DNA from 3 places in the Planococcus sp. RAB007_Raresut genome. Region 3 is predicted to be linked to each of the others. Evidence: riboswitches for the same ligand, from Rfam matches in the RefSeq annotation. Region 3 holds a riboswitch; each other region holds the start of a gene.

The links. Region 3 has a riboswitch for thiamine pyrophosphate ahead of tenA (thiaminase II). Riboswitches for the same ligand answer to the same signal wherever they lie in the genome.
Region 1: linked by a shared signal. The riboswitch ahead of tenI (thiazole tautomerase TenI) and the one ahead of tenA (thiaminase II) in region 3 are both predicted to bind thiamine pyrophosphate.
Region 2: linked by a shared signal. The riboswitch ahead of thiT (energy-coupled thiamine transporter ThiT) and the one ahead of tenA (thiaminase II) in region 3 are both predicted to bind thiamine pyrophosphate.

The regions. Positions count from the first base shown of each region.
Region 1 is NZ_JBXYIF010000001.1:385,503-389,787, reverse strand. It holds gene ilvA (threonine ammonia-lyase) at 1-955, shown strand, start outside; gene AC2Q9J_RS01920 (biotin transporter BioY) at 1,155-1,724, opposite strand; TPP riboswitch at 1,857-1,957, shown strand; gene tenI (thiazole tautomerase TenI) at 2,059-2,664, shown strand; gene thiO (glycine oxidase ThiO) at 2,698-3,825, shown strand; gene thiS (sulfur carrier protein ThiS) at 3,839-4,042, shown strand; gene AC2Q9J_RS01900 (thiazole synthase) at 4,045-4,285, shown strand, end outside.
Region 2 is NZ_JBXYIF010000008.1:40,926-45,210, reverse strand. It holds gene AC2Q9J_RS16020 (M3 family oligoendopeptidase) at 1-25, opposite strand, end outside; gene AC2Q9J_RS16015 (TspO-related membrane protein) at 229-948, shown strand; gene map (type I methionyl aminopeptidase) at 1,007-1,759, opposite strand; gene thiT (energy-coupled thiamine transporter ThiT) at 1,876-2,451, opposite strand; TPP riboswitch at 2,546-2,645, opposite strand; gene AC2Q9J_RS16000 (M20 family metallopeptidase) at 2,786-3,859, shown strand; gene yxzF (small protein YxzF) at 3,929-4,075, shown strand; gene AC2Q9J_RS15990 (SGNH/GDSL hydrolase family protein) at 4,121-4,285, opposite strand, start outside.
Region 3 is NZ_JBXYIF010000002.1:63,065-67,349, reverse strand. It holds gene thiE (thiamine phosphate synthase) at 1-317, opposite strand, end outside; gene thiD (bifunctional hydroxymethylpyrimidine kinase/phosphomethylpyrimidine kinase) at 307-1,140, opposite strand; gene thiM (hydroxyethylthiazole kinase) at 1,116-1,928, opposite strand; gene tenA (thiaminase II) at 1,918-2,613, opposite strand; TPP riboswitch at 2,702-2,804, opposite strand; gene AC2Q9J_RS04165 (PH domain-containing protein) at 2,993-3,454, shown strand; gene AC2Q9J_RS04160 (hypothetical protein) at 3,713-4,171, opposite strand.

The sequences.
Region 1 (4,285 bases), on a different contig from region 3:
GGGAAATCTGACGGGGAAAGTTCATCAAACTCCGTTAAAGCAAAGTGCAACATTAAATCACTTGACGAATGCGAAGATCTTTTTGAAATTGGAAAATCTGCAGAAAACGGGTTCTTTTAAAGTAAGGGGAGCCATGAACAAAATTACTTCTTTAACCGGACAGGAAGCAGCAAAAGGGATTATAGCAGCTTCTGCCGGCAACCACGCGCAAGGAGTCGCACTGGCAGCAGCACTGCAAGGGATCCAGTCAAAAATCTACATGCCGAGGCACACTCCGCTTTCGAAAGTGAATGCCACAAAGGAGTACGGTGCAGAAATCGTAATGGCTGGAGAAACGTATGATGAATCCTATCAATTTGCGGCAGAAGAAAAGATTCGGTGCGGCAGCACGTTTGTCCATGCATTTGCCGATGAACAAGTAATTGCAGGGCAAGGGACCATTGCACTTGAAATGCTTCGGCAAAACAGCCAATTGGACATCATCTTTGTGCCGGTTGGCGGAGGCGGTTTGATATCAGGGGTTGCTCTCGCTGTTAAATCCATCAATCCATCCATTCGGGTAATCGGTGTGCAGGCGTCTGGCGCATCTGCTGCCTATCGAAAATTCACCGGGCAAAAAATGGAACCATATTTGCCGATCAGCACGATAGCGGATGGGATTTTAGTCAGAGAGCCGGGAGCGGTAACTTTTCCAATCATTGAGAAGTATGTGGATGATATCGTAACGGTGGCTGATGAAGAAATCGCCTATGCGATCATGTTTATGCTTGAAAGGGAAAAAATGCTGACAGAAGGGGCGGGAGCCGCCGCTTTGGCTGCCATTTTATGCAACAAAATCTCCATTGACCAAAAAAAGGTCGGCTGCATTATCAGTGGTGGAAATGCAGACCCTGAAAAATTGCCATTCTATAAGAGCCTGGCTAAAACACTGCCGGATTTAAGCTTAGCAAAATAAACAGCTGAGACAGAACACTGCATAATCAGAAAAGTGGTTTTTGAACAGATAACATTTATATAGAAGAAACTCGTGAATGCAAACGAAGATTCCAGCGAGTTTATGTTCACCATTCATAGTTACAGCAATAAAAACTGCCGATCTAAAATCAGATCGGCAGTTTTTATTATTGGTAAGTTGATGGTCAGCCAGCCTATATTTAAACAGCCTTTCTCTCTTCCAAATATAAAATATTAGCTGATTTCAAGCGATTTCTTACTGTGATCCCAATCCACGCAGCCAGCGCGGCTTTAATAAGACCGACTAAAATGAACGGGACAAATCCACCCATTAACGCACCTGTCCATGAAAGATCAGCGAATATCTTCAACCAGACTGTTCCAAACGCCAATGCCATAAACATGCCAAGGACATTAGCGATTACGGCATTGGCTAATGTGTAACTCGTTTTCTCGAGATAATAGCCTATGATAAAAGCAGTTGGAATAAAGCCGAAGAGGTAGCCGCCAGTCGGTCCGAATAAGCTGCCTAATCCGCCTGACATTTGAGCGAAAACGGGAATTCCAACTGCCCCCAGCCCCAAGTAGACCAGGACAGATAAAGTTCCGTACTTAGCCCCTAAAATCGTTGCGGCCAGTCCGATTGCCAGTGTTTGCCCTGTAATGGGAACTAACGGCAATGGGATTGTTACCTGCGCCAGGATTCCGATGATTGCCGCAAATAATGCCGTAATAATCATCATTCTCAATTTTACATTTGATTCTGTCATGTCACACTCTCCTTTTAAGTTAACCAAAAAAATAATTTGGTTAACTTATATATTACCATATTTCCTATAATAACTAGATAAATATTTGGAGAGATGTTAGGCTGTTTTTAGGCATCATAAAAAAACTGAATATAAAAACACTAGGGGAGTCTTTTGAGACTGAGACGGAGCAATCCGGACCCTTTGAACCTGATCTAGTTGAAACTAGCGTAGGGAAGTGGTTGCTATGTATTTTATCTATTCTTAAAATATGATCGAAACCACTCCGTCGCTGGAGTGGTTTTTTTATTTGCCAGGTATTTTTTATGCATTAAGGGAGTGAAGGAAAAAATACATGAAAACTAAAAAGTTGCATATTATCTCTACAGGAAGGCAAGAGCCGGAACAATTAGCAGATATCATCGGCAGGATTCATTTTGACATCGATTTCATCCATCTTCGTGAAAAAACGAAAACAGCAAAAGAAGTATATAAGACGGTGGAGCTTTTAAAAAGCAAAAAAGTTCCTCTTTCAAAAATAATAATTAATGACCGGGCGGATGTTGCCTGTGTTTCAAATGTGAAAGGAGTTCACTTAGCCTATCATTCGCTGCCTGTTGAAATTGTAAAACGAAAATTTGAGGATTTGACAGTTGGCTGTTCCGTTCATTCCCTTGAAGAAGCTCAAATTGCCGAGCATCAAGGTGCTGATTATGTAATATTCGGCCATGTATATTCAACTCAATCCAAATCAGGACTCATTCCCAAAGGCTTAGAACAGTTGAGGTTCATTTCTGAATCAATTTCTATCCCAGTTATAGCGATTGGTGGAATAAAACCGACAAATAGTAGGGATGTTATCGAAGCGGGAGCACAAGGAGTCGCTGTAATGTCAGGGATATTGGAAGCAGAAAACCCTTCGCAGGCGGTACTGCAATATCGTTCCTATTTAACTAAATAATAGTTCGCTTGCAATGGTTAAGGAGAGATTTAAATGAATAAACCGTATGATGCCATTATAATCGGTGGCGGAGTCAATGGCGGAGCAATAGCTTTTAATTTGGCGAAAAGAGGAATGAAGGTTTTATTGCTGGAAAAAGACCGGCTTGCAAGTAAAGCATCTGGAGCGGCAGCCGGGATGCTGGGTGCCCAAGCCGAGTTGGATGGAGAGGGGCCGCTTTTTCAATTAGCCAGAACCAGCAGAGCGTTGTTTAACGACTTGGCAGATGAACTGAATATGATCAGCGGTGTTGATATTGAACTTGTGAAAAAGGGAATGCTAAGGGTTGCCTTAACTGATCGGGAGCAGCAGGAACACCATCGGATCAGTGGAATCCATAAACAGAACGGGGAACTTGCCGAGTTGCTTACAGGTGAAGAAGCGAGAAGAAGAGAGCCGGCATTGTCCAATGACGTAATTGGCGCAATGTATCTTGAGAGAGATGGACAAGTAGAAGCTCCGCAGTTGGCTTTAGGATTTTTAAAATCTGCCTCAGCACTTGGCTGCGTGATTATAGAATATGTAGAAGTACATTCCTTTCATATTGCAAATGGAAAAGTCAATGGCGTTGTTACGAATGAAGGCGATTTTATGAGCAGCAACATTGTAGTAACAGGAGGGGCTTGGAGCGAGAAGCTGTTGATGAAGATAGGCTTACAGCTCAAAATGTATCCTGTGAAAGGTGAGTGTTTTTCTGTACGGACAGAGTTTCCCTTATTATCAAGTACAATCTTTACGCCAGGTTGCTATCTTGTTCCGAAAAAAGACGGAAGAATCATTATAGGAGCAACCTCTGTACCGAATACATTTAATCAACAAGTCACTTTAGAGGGGATTTTTTCGTTAATGGAGAATGCAAAAAAATTGGTGCCTTCCATATCACAGAGCGAGTGGGAAAGAGCGTGGACCGGGATTCGTCCGCAAACGGCAGATGGCTTGCCTTATTTAGGTGAACATCCTGAGTACAAAGGGCTGTTTATAGCGACAGGCCATTTTAGAAATGGGATATTGCTGTCTCCGATTACCGGAGAGGTGATGGCTGATTTGATTGAAGGAAAATCTCCTTCAATTGATATATCTCCTTTTCGTGTAGATCGGTCAATCAGGAAAACAATCCAATAATGAGGTGAAGAAAATGATATTGACGGTAAATGGAGATCAAGTAGAAGTACCCAATACAGTGAAAACGATAGCCGAACTGCTGCAGCATTTTGAGTTGAACAATAAAGTAGTAATTGTTGAAAAAAACGCTGAAATATTGGAGAAGGAAAAGCATGCAGAAACTCTGATTTCCGATAAAGATAAAATTGAATTAGTCCATTTTGTAGGAGGCGGATGAACATGTTGAAGATAGGAAACCATGAATTCTCATCAAGATTATTATTAGGCACGGGCAAATATCCAGACTTTGAGATCCAAAAAGCAGCGGTAGATGTGTCGGGTACAGAGATTCTAACGTTCTCAGTCCGACGAATGAATATATTTGAAGCGAGCCAGCCGAATTTCCTAGAAAACCTGGATATTTCAAAGTATACCTTACTACCAAATACAGCTGGGGCCAAGACTGCTGAAGAAGCGGTAA
Region 2 (4,285 bases), on a different contig from region 3:
ATACTTCCGGAAATTTCACTGTCATGGCTTTTCCTCCTGATAAACTAAATTTTCTAAAAACACTTATCAGTATACCATTTTTCTTCGGTTTACGGAATATTGGCGAAAGCCCACCGGACATAATGACATAATATCGACGATTTCACGGAACTTTTTATCCACTTTAGCTAACAGTTAATTGTTGTCAGAAACAAGGAAAGGTATACTGTTAGCGAGGAGGGATCACAGATGTTCCGTTTGATATTAATGACAATCGCCTTTCTGGCCATCGTTACAGTTAATGCATTAGCCAATATTCTGCCGATCAACGGTCAAACCACAGGAGAAATTTCAAACAGGCTTCCTGTTCTGTTCACCCCTGCCGGTTATGTCTTTTCGATCTGGTCAGTTATATACATACTATTAGCTATCTGGATTGTGGGATTCTGGGTCCGTTATAAGAAAGAGAGAGAACTTCCTTCGACAGCCATCAGTTTATATTTCATCTTAAGCGCTGTAGCAAACATCACCTGGCTGCTGCTTTGGCATTACGAATATTTTGCCTGGTCGATAGCAGCGATGCTTCTCTATCTCGGTTCTCTTATTCTCCTGTATCTTCAATATAATAATAATGAGAGAAAACTTACCGAACGACTTCCGATTTCAGTGAATATGGGTTGGATCAGTGTTGCGACCATTACTAATATCAGTTACGTACTGACTTATTATAATTGGGGAGGCTGGGGCCTTAGCAACGAGCTATGGGCGGTCATCATGCTGACTGTTGCGACAGCTCTTGCGCTGCATGTCCGTTTCCATCACTCCGATATCCCTTTCACTTTAGTATTTGTCTGGGCATTCATCGGCATTGCAGTCAAACATGGATTGGATGAAATGCTCGTTACAACAGCCTCCTTATTCCTGAGCGGGGTGATCATTACAGGAATCCTTCTTATCAAGAAAAAGTGATGATGCCTTATGAGAAATGGTTTCCATTAAAAAAAGCCTGCGCTATGCAGGCTTTTTTCTATTCTTCTAATTTAGTCAATAAAATCGGTTCACCTTTTGTCACCAGGACTGTATGTTCAATTTGAGCGACCAGAGACTGATCTGGCGTAATGAACGTCCAGCCGTCGCCAGATTCAATAATATGTTCCGCTTTCTGTGAGATAAAAGGTTCGACAGCGAGGACCATTCCTTCTTTAAGGATTGTCGTTTCCCATGCATCATAATAATTCAGGATATGCTGAGGAGCTTCATGCAGTGATTTACCAATGCCGTGGCCTGTCAGGTTTTTGATGACGAACAAGCCTTGCTCTTTCGCTTCCCGTTCAACTGCTTTACCGATCTGATTTAATTTTGAACCTGCTTTGACTTTAGTCATCGCCCGTTCGAATGCTTTTTCAGCCGCTTCGCATATCTTCTCTTTTTCAGGATGGCCATCTCCTACTACAAAAGAAATTCCCGTATCGGAAAAATAACCCTCATAAGAGCCGGATACATCAATATTGACGATGTCCCCTTCTTTGATAACACGTTTTCCGGGAATGCCGTGTGCAACTTCTTCATTCACACTGATGCAAGTATATCCTGGAAAATCATATTCGGATTTTGGACCCGAAACGCCGCCGAGTTCTTCGAACAACCGTCCGCCCAACTCATCAATTTCCTTTGTAGTCACGCCAGGCTTGGTCGCAGCTCTCATCTCCTCACGGATTTTCGCTACCATTTGTCCTGCTTTTTTTAACATTTCAATATCTTTTTCATTAGTTGCAATCATCAAATACCCTTCTTTCAAGCTTTTCTATTCAAGAATTATAACACAAAAGAAAAGCGACAGGGGCCGCTGGAGTCTGGACAAAGAAAAGAAGACTATCATAAGATAGCCTTCTTGTTTTATTCTTTCACATCAATCAATCTTGGAGCTGCTATGAACAGAATGGAACAGACAAATGCTGTCAGCAGGAACGCCGGCACCATATAAGTGGCGTTGTACACAAACGAGTAAATATAAACATTGCCCGTGGCGAATTCACTGAAGAACCAGATTCCCACAATGACATGGATGATATAGCGCAGAAATGCGCCGATCAAAGCTCCTGCTACAATCGATGAAACCGCTTTGCCACGCGAGCCATTCCGTAAATTCTTAAGATAAGCGGATCTCATTATACCGGCAACCCCTACACTCGCAAAAGCGACCAAGTAATCGAGCGTCACTTGTGTAAAAGCGAAACCGAATGAGAGAGGCACGATATAGACACGGCCCGTAACAAGCTGGAGCAGGCCAACTGTGAGACCGGTCAGAATACCGGCGCCCATTCCACGGCGGAACGCCATCAGGATGATCGGAATCATCACCAGACTGACCGATCCACCTTGAGGCATGCTGAACGCGATAAAGTCCAGGACAAATCCAAGGGCTCCGAAAATCGCAATTTCGAGCATCAATAATAATTTTTTATTTCTCATGATTTCCTCCCATGTGTTTGCACATCACCAGAAGGGCCGCCAATAAAAACCATACGAAAAGCGGCGCCAGGATAGACCCTGACGCCGCATAAGGGCAGGTTTCCATCCACATCCCTGCGCAAGTATTAACTTACAGGTTCAAAGGGTAAGAACGGTTCCGTTCACTCTCAGCAAAAGCTCCCCTTGTGGTGTATACAGTTATTTTCGTAACACCTGTATTGTAACGGACATAAAGATGGGATGCAAGTTCGTTTCATCTGGACACATTAGGGTATTGAGAAAGTAAATGTTGCAGAAAGGCGGTGAAGGCAGCAGAAATTGCTGCTGTGCTTATATGATCGAATTATTGAAGGATTTAATCAAAATCAAAAGCGATACTAAAGAAGGCGCCAATGACGCTCTTCTTTTTTGCGCCCGCTGGCTTGAAGAACATGGTGAAAAGGTCGAAGTCCATGACAATAAAGGATATTTGATGCTCACTGCCCAAAAAGGCCAAGGCTCAGAAAAATTGGTATGGAACGGACACGTCGATGTTGTCCCCGGCCATGAAGAACAGTTTACACCGATGGAGGAGCTTGGCCGCTTGTATGGCCGCGGTTCCGCGGATATGAAGGCTGGCGTAGCCGCCATGATGCAGGCATTCATCGAACTTGATGCTGAAAAATTAAATCGTGAAGTCCATCTCCATATCGTCACAGATGAAGAAATTGGCGGGCATAACACTTCTGAATGGCTGGTCTCCCAAGGGCACAGCGGCAATTTTGTCATTTGCGGTGAGCCGACAGGATTGAAAGTCGGGCTGCAGTCAAAAGGCATCTTGCACATGGATATGGTTTTCAAAGGAAAGCCAGCACACGGCAGCCGTCCATGGGAAGGCATTAATGCCATCGAACAGGCGATGAAATATCATATGGCGATGACTGAACTTCCTTTCCGCAAGGAGTCGACTGAGTATTATGAGCAGCCTTCCGTCAATCTTGCCATCATCAATGCCGGCAAGCGCTATAATATGGTTCCGGAGCTTTGTGAAATGTCCTATGATATCCGTTTTATGCCGGGTCAGGACCCTAAAGAAATAACGCGGCAAATGGTGGAACTCGGCGAGACACTTAATATCGACTTTGACTACAAGTCCAGTTCTTCCACTACACCTGCACTGACAACGACAGCTGAAAACCCTTATATTCAGACGTTGCAGGAAAGCATACGCAGCAATACAGGCAATGAACCTGTGCTTTTCGGTCAGCACGGCGCTGCCGATACTCGCTATTATGCCGCGGTCAACGGTGGCGAAGGGGCGATCGAGTTTGGTCCGACTGGCGATGACTGGCACGGCAACGCTGAATACGTTGAAATCTCAAGTGTCCATGAGTACAAAGATATTCTTGTGTCCCATGCCTTAAGTTAAGCGCCATGTTTAAGGATGCCCTAAAAAGGGCATTTAAATAGTATCTATAAAACGAATGGAGCGATAAATATGGCAGTAGGAAGATTATTGAGAACCGCAATTAAATACGGTCCTATAGCTTATCCGGTTATCCGTAAATTCATGAATAAAAAGAAAGCCAAAGGCAACGCACAAACAAATACCAGCCAGTATAAAACAAAACAGACAAAACGATAATAAAAATCCCGCTTCCATCAATTTGGAAGCGGGATTTTTGCTATCTTATATAATTGGCAAGATTGTTCTTATAGCTAAATAATCCGATTGGAGACTTGGAAGCAGTTGCGCCGATTGATCATCTTCCGCTGGCTGTTCGACATCGATTTCCGTTGATGCCTCTTCTTCGGCATCCGGCTGAAGACTTTCATCCGCCTGCTCCTCCTGCCC
Region 3 (4,285 bases):
TTTTCCTTCCCGATCAACGCCCGCGCCTGTCCACAATCCATATCTTCCTGTCCGATATGAATTCCGTCAGCACCGACTGCTAACGCCAATTCAACGTCATCATTGATTAAAAAAGGAACTTGGTAAATGACGCATAAATCCCGGCACTTTTCCGCGAACTCCAGCAAATCCTGCCCCTGCAAAGCTCCCATTCCTTTTTCACGAAGCTGGAAATGGGTGATGCCTCCCTTTAAAGCTCCTTCCAACACTTTTAAAGGGTCTTTTCCTGAAGCATTCTGCGTGCCCATGATGAAATAAACAGAGGGTTTATTGAACAAATTGCACATCCCCTTCCGTTGCAAATTGGCGGAAAGCGGCGTGGTTTGTCGGACCGTGCCCCGCACCGATATGCAATTGATGTGTAAGAGCCGACTGGATAAACCGTTTCGCCGTCACCAAAGCTTCCGGCAAAGTTTGCCCTTTAGCCAGTTCAGCTGTTAAAGCGGCTGAGAATGTACAGCCCGTGCCGTGTGTCTGCTGCGTATGGATGCGCGCAGAGCGCAATACAAATGATTCACCGGTTTGATCGAGACAATAATCTTCCGCAATCAACGGATTATCAGCATGTCCCCCTTTGATGACGACTGCTTTCGCGCCAAAAGCGAGAATCTGTTCAGCCGCTCTTTTCCGGTCTGCTGCACCATGGATTTCCATGCCGCTCAGCATTTCCGCTTCCGGGATATTCGGTGTGATGACCGCTGCCAATGGCAATAATAATGTCCGCATCGCCTCGAGCGCTTCTCCCTGCAGCAACGTTGCCCCGCCTTTTGCGATCATCACCGGATCCACGACGAGGTTATGCCAGCCGTGCCGTTCGATTCCCGCCGCCGTTTCAGCGATGATTTCAGCGTCGAAGAGCATCCCCGTTTTCACGGCCGCAATGGCAAAATCCGCTCCGATTGCATCAAGCTGTGCTTTTACTGCGCCAGCAGGCATGGGATAGACCCCATACACGCCGCATGTATTCTGCGCCGTTACCGCTGTAATAGCCGATGTCCCGAAAACACCGAGTTCCTGAAATGTCTTGATATCCGCCTGGATACCCGCTCCACCGCCGGAATCCGAACCTGCAATCGTCAATACCTGCTTGATCGCTGCCACAGCACATCCACTCCTTCCTCTTTTTCAAAGCCGAAGCTGTTTTCTTCAATTTCCATGCCGAATAAAACATCCAGGAATGTGTCGCGGAAACTGCCGGGTCCTTCCGAAGTGGCTGCTGCCTTTTCACCGGCCGCACCGTAAAACTTGAGAGCTTCAATCGCAGCAGCTGTTGGATCATCAGATGACACTGCCGTGAAAGCGGCAGTGACAGCACTGAGCAGGCACCCCATGCCGGTTACAGAACTCATCATCCGGTCGCCGCCTGCAATTTTTTCCACCCGCGAACCGTTGGCCACGATATCGGTCTCGCCTGTCACTGCCACAACCAAACTATATTCTTTAGCTACTCGGGTCGCCAGTTCCTCCAGATCGATATTGCCCGAACCGGCATCGACGCCTTTAGACGACCATTCCACACCGCCGATTGCAGCCAGTTCACCCGCATTGCAGCGCAGCACCTGGACATCGATTTCCGTTAAAATCTTCTGGACGGCTTCTCTCCGAAAAGTGGTCGCTCCTGCTCCCACCGGATCTAGAATAACCGGGATTTTTTCCTTATTCGCTCTTTTCCCGGCAAGCATCATGCTTTCCAGTGTGTCTTTATTCAAGGTTCCAATATTCAATGACAATGCGCGGGAAATGGCGACCAGTTCCTCCACTTCTTCTTGTGCTTCGCCCATGATCGGCGAAGCGCCGATTGCCAGCAGCCCGTTCGCCTGGAAATTCGATACGACGTGATTCGTGATGCAATGGATGATCGGATTTTCGCTGCGGATTTTATTGATCATATCCTACACCTTCCTTTACTTGCGCCGGCAATTCCCACGTCTCCATCGTCCAGGCCTGCTGCCAGAAATTCCATTCGTAATAGCTGCTGCGACGGAAGCGGTCCTTCAGTTCCTGCCGCCGCTCGGCCGACAGCCCTTCCGCCAAACGGTCCATGCGCTCAATCTGCTCCTGCACCAATTCCCCGAACCACTCCGAACCATAAGTCTCGATCCACCGGTCGTAAATCGGATGATCAGGCTCGGCATTTTTCAAGCGCTCCCCGATTTCATAATAAAGCCAGTAGCAAGGCAGAATCGTCGAGACCACATCCGCCAGATCCCCTTCCATCGCGCGGTACATATGCGACACATAAGCATAGGCACTCGGAGACGGTTCAAATTTTTTCCAATCTTCCTCTGTTACCCCGAGCATGCCCATGAATGATTCATGAAGCGCCATTTCCGCCGCGCACGTCTGCTCTGAATGATGCGCAAAGCTTTTCGTCGTGGCGAGGTCCGGCGCTTTGAGTGCACCGACCGCCTGCATCTTCGCAAAATTCGTCAGATAATAAGCGTCCTGCATAACGTAATAGCGGAATATCTCCACCGGCAAACTGCCGTCCGCAATCCCTCTCACAAACGGATGATCAAAACTCGCCTGCCATAACCCCTCGCACTCTTGCCGCACTTCCTGTGTAAATTTCATCTTCTCCAGCCCCTTTCAGGCAAAATAAAATACCGCTTTCCAGTAAAGGAAAGCGGCAATCATATACGCAAAGGAATAGAGAAATCCGGCATACGCTCGCCCACTTCCCTCCGCTGGTATGATCCAGATCAGGTTCAAAGGGTCCGAGCATTGCTCGTCTCAGCCGGTAACCGGCTCCCCCAGTGGTGCATGTATTCAGTTGTTCTTCAGTTGTTCTTCAGTTGTTCCCTCAAAGATTATCACATAGTCAGAAAAATCACAAATATATTTTTGAATGGAATAAAAATGATAAATTAACGAAACTGATTAATTTCCAAATCGTAAATAATAGAAAAAGAATATTTATTCTCTTATCAATATGTGAAAGGAAGTGAATAAAATGTATTTTCCTTCGAAAAAAGATGTGTGGATGTCGATTATACTTTGGGTGGGTTCAATACTCTTTATTGTTCCTCCAGTTTTTTTCCCGGACTTTGGAGTTTGGATGACTCCAGATTTTCTGGATAAGCAATGGATTAAAATTATTATTTTATTTCCAATTGGTTTTTGTCTCATGTGGATATGGTTTAGGACGGGATATACAATTCAAGATAAATTTCTTAAAATTCAATACGGTCCTTTTAAGCGGGAAATCGAAATAGATGGTCTCCATAGTGTAAGAGAGACTAAAAACCCCTTTACAGATCCTGCTTTGTCTATGGATAAAATAGAAATTAATTATGGAAGATTTAACACCATAGGGGTTTCACCCAAAAATAAAATTGAATTTATATCACAATTAAGAAAGCAAAATCCGAATATAAAAATTGATAGCAATTTTAAAGGTAGTAAGAAGAAATAATTTAACTTATTATAAATTAATTTAAAAATCCTTTAACAAGCCTGCTAATCGACTGTTCGAAAGAATGCACTTTCTATTTGTGCGGTTTCCGATACCGTATTGATATGTAAACTGATTCAATGAAGAATAGTAAGTCCTTTGTTTCTATTTGTAAAATTTGGCTACGTTAAAGTTTATTGTTGTTATAAAATAAAAAATTTGAACTTCCATTTAGCAATAATGTTTTATTCCGCTAAAACACTCGAAGCAAAATATGGCTTATAGCATATCCATAAAAGATAATACATGTTCTTTTACTTTTTCTTTCTCTTCCTTCGTCATATCATATAATTTAAATTTTTCCATACTTTCATTGGGAATTAGGATTGTTGATGGTTCCTTAATTTCTTCCTTACGTTCTTCACTGTCTTCGGCTTTGGTAATATGAGATTTATCAAATCTTGAATGGATGATTTCCGTTCGTATATAATTTCCTTCTGTATCATAAAAGTCTTCAATCGCTTTAATATCTGTTTCCACATGATTTTCACTTGCTTCTGTATTGGTAATTGCATTTACTTTCTTGTAACCCGTCATTTCGGAAAAACCTTCAGCGTTTTCTTCCAATATTTCAATAACGTATACCTCAATATGTTGAGCTTTCTCCACATTACCGCACGCACCTAAGATAAAAACGGATGCCAGCGATAAACCAAATACTAAAATAATCCTCTTCAATTTTGCGCCCCCTTTATTATGAAACTTTACCGCAAAGATGAATATCCTTATTAAAGATTTCCGCCACGTTAGTTGAATAAGCCACAGATAGATTCTTAACTCCTAATTTAAATA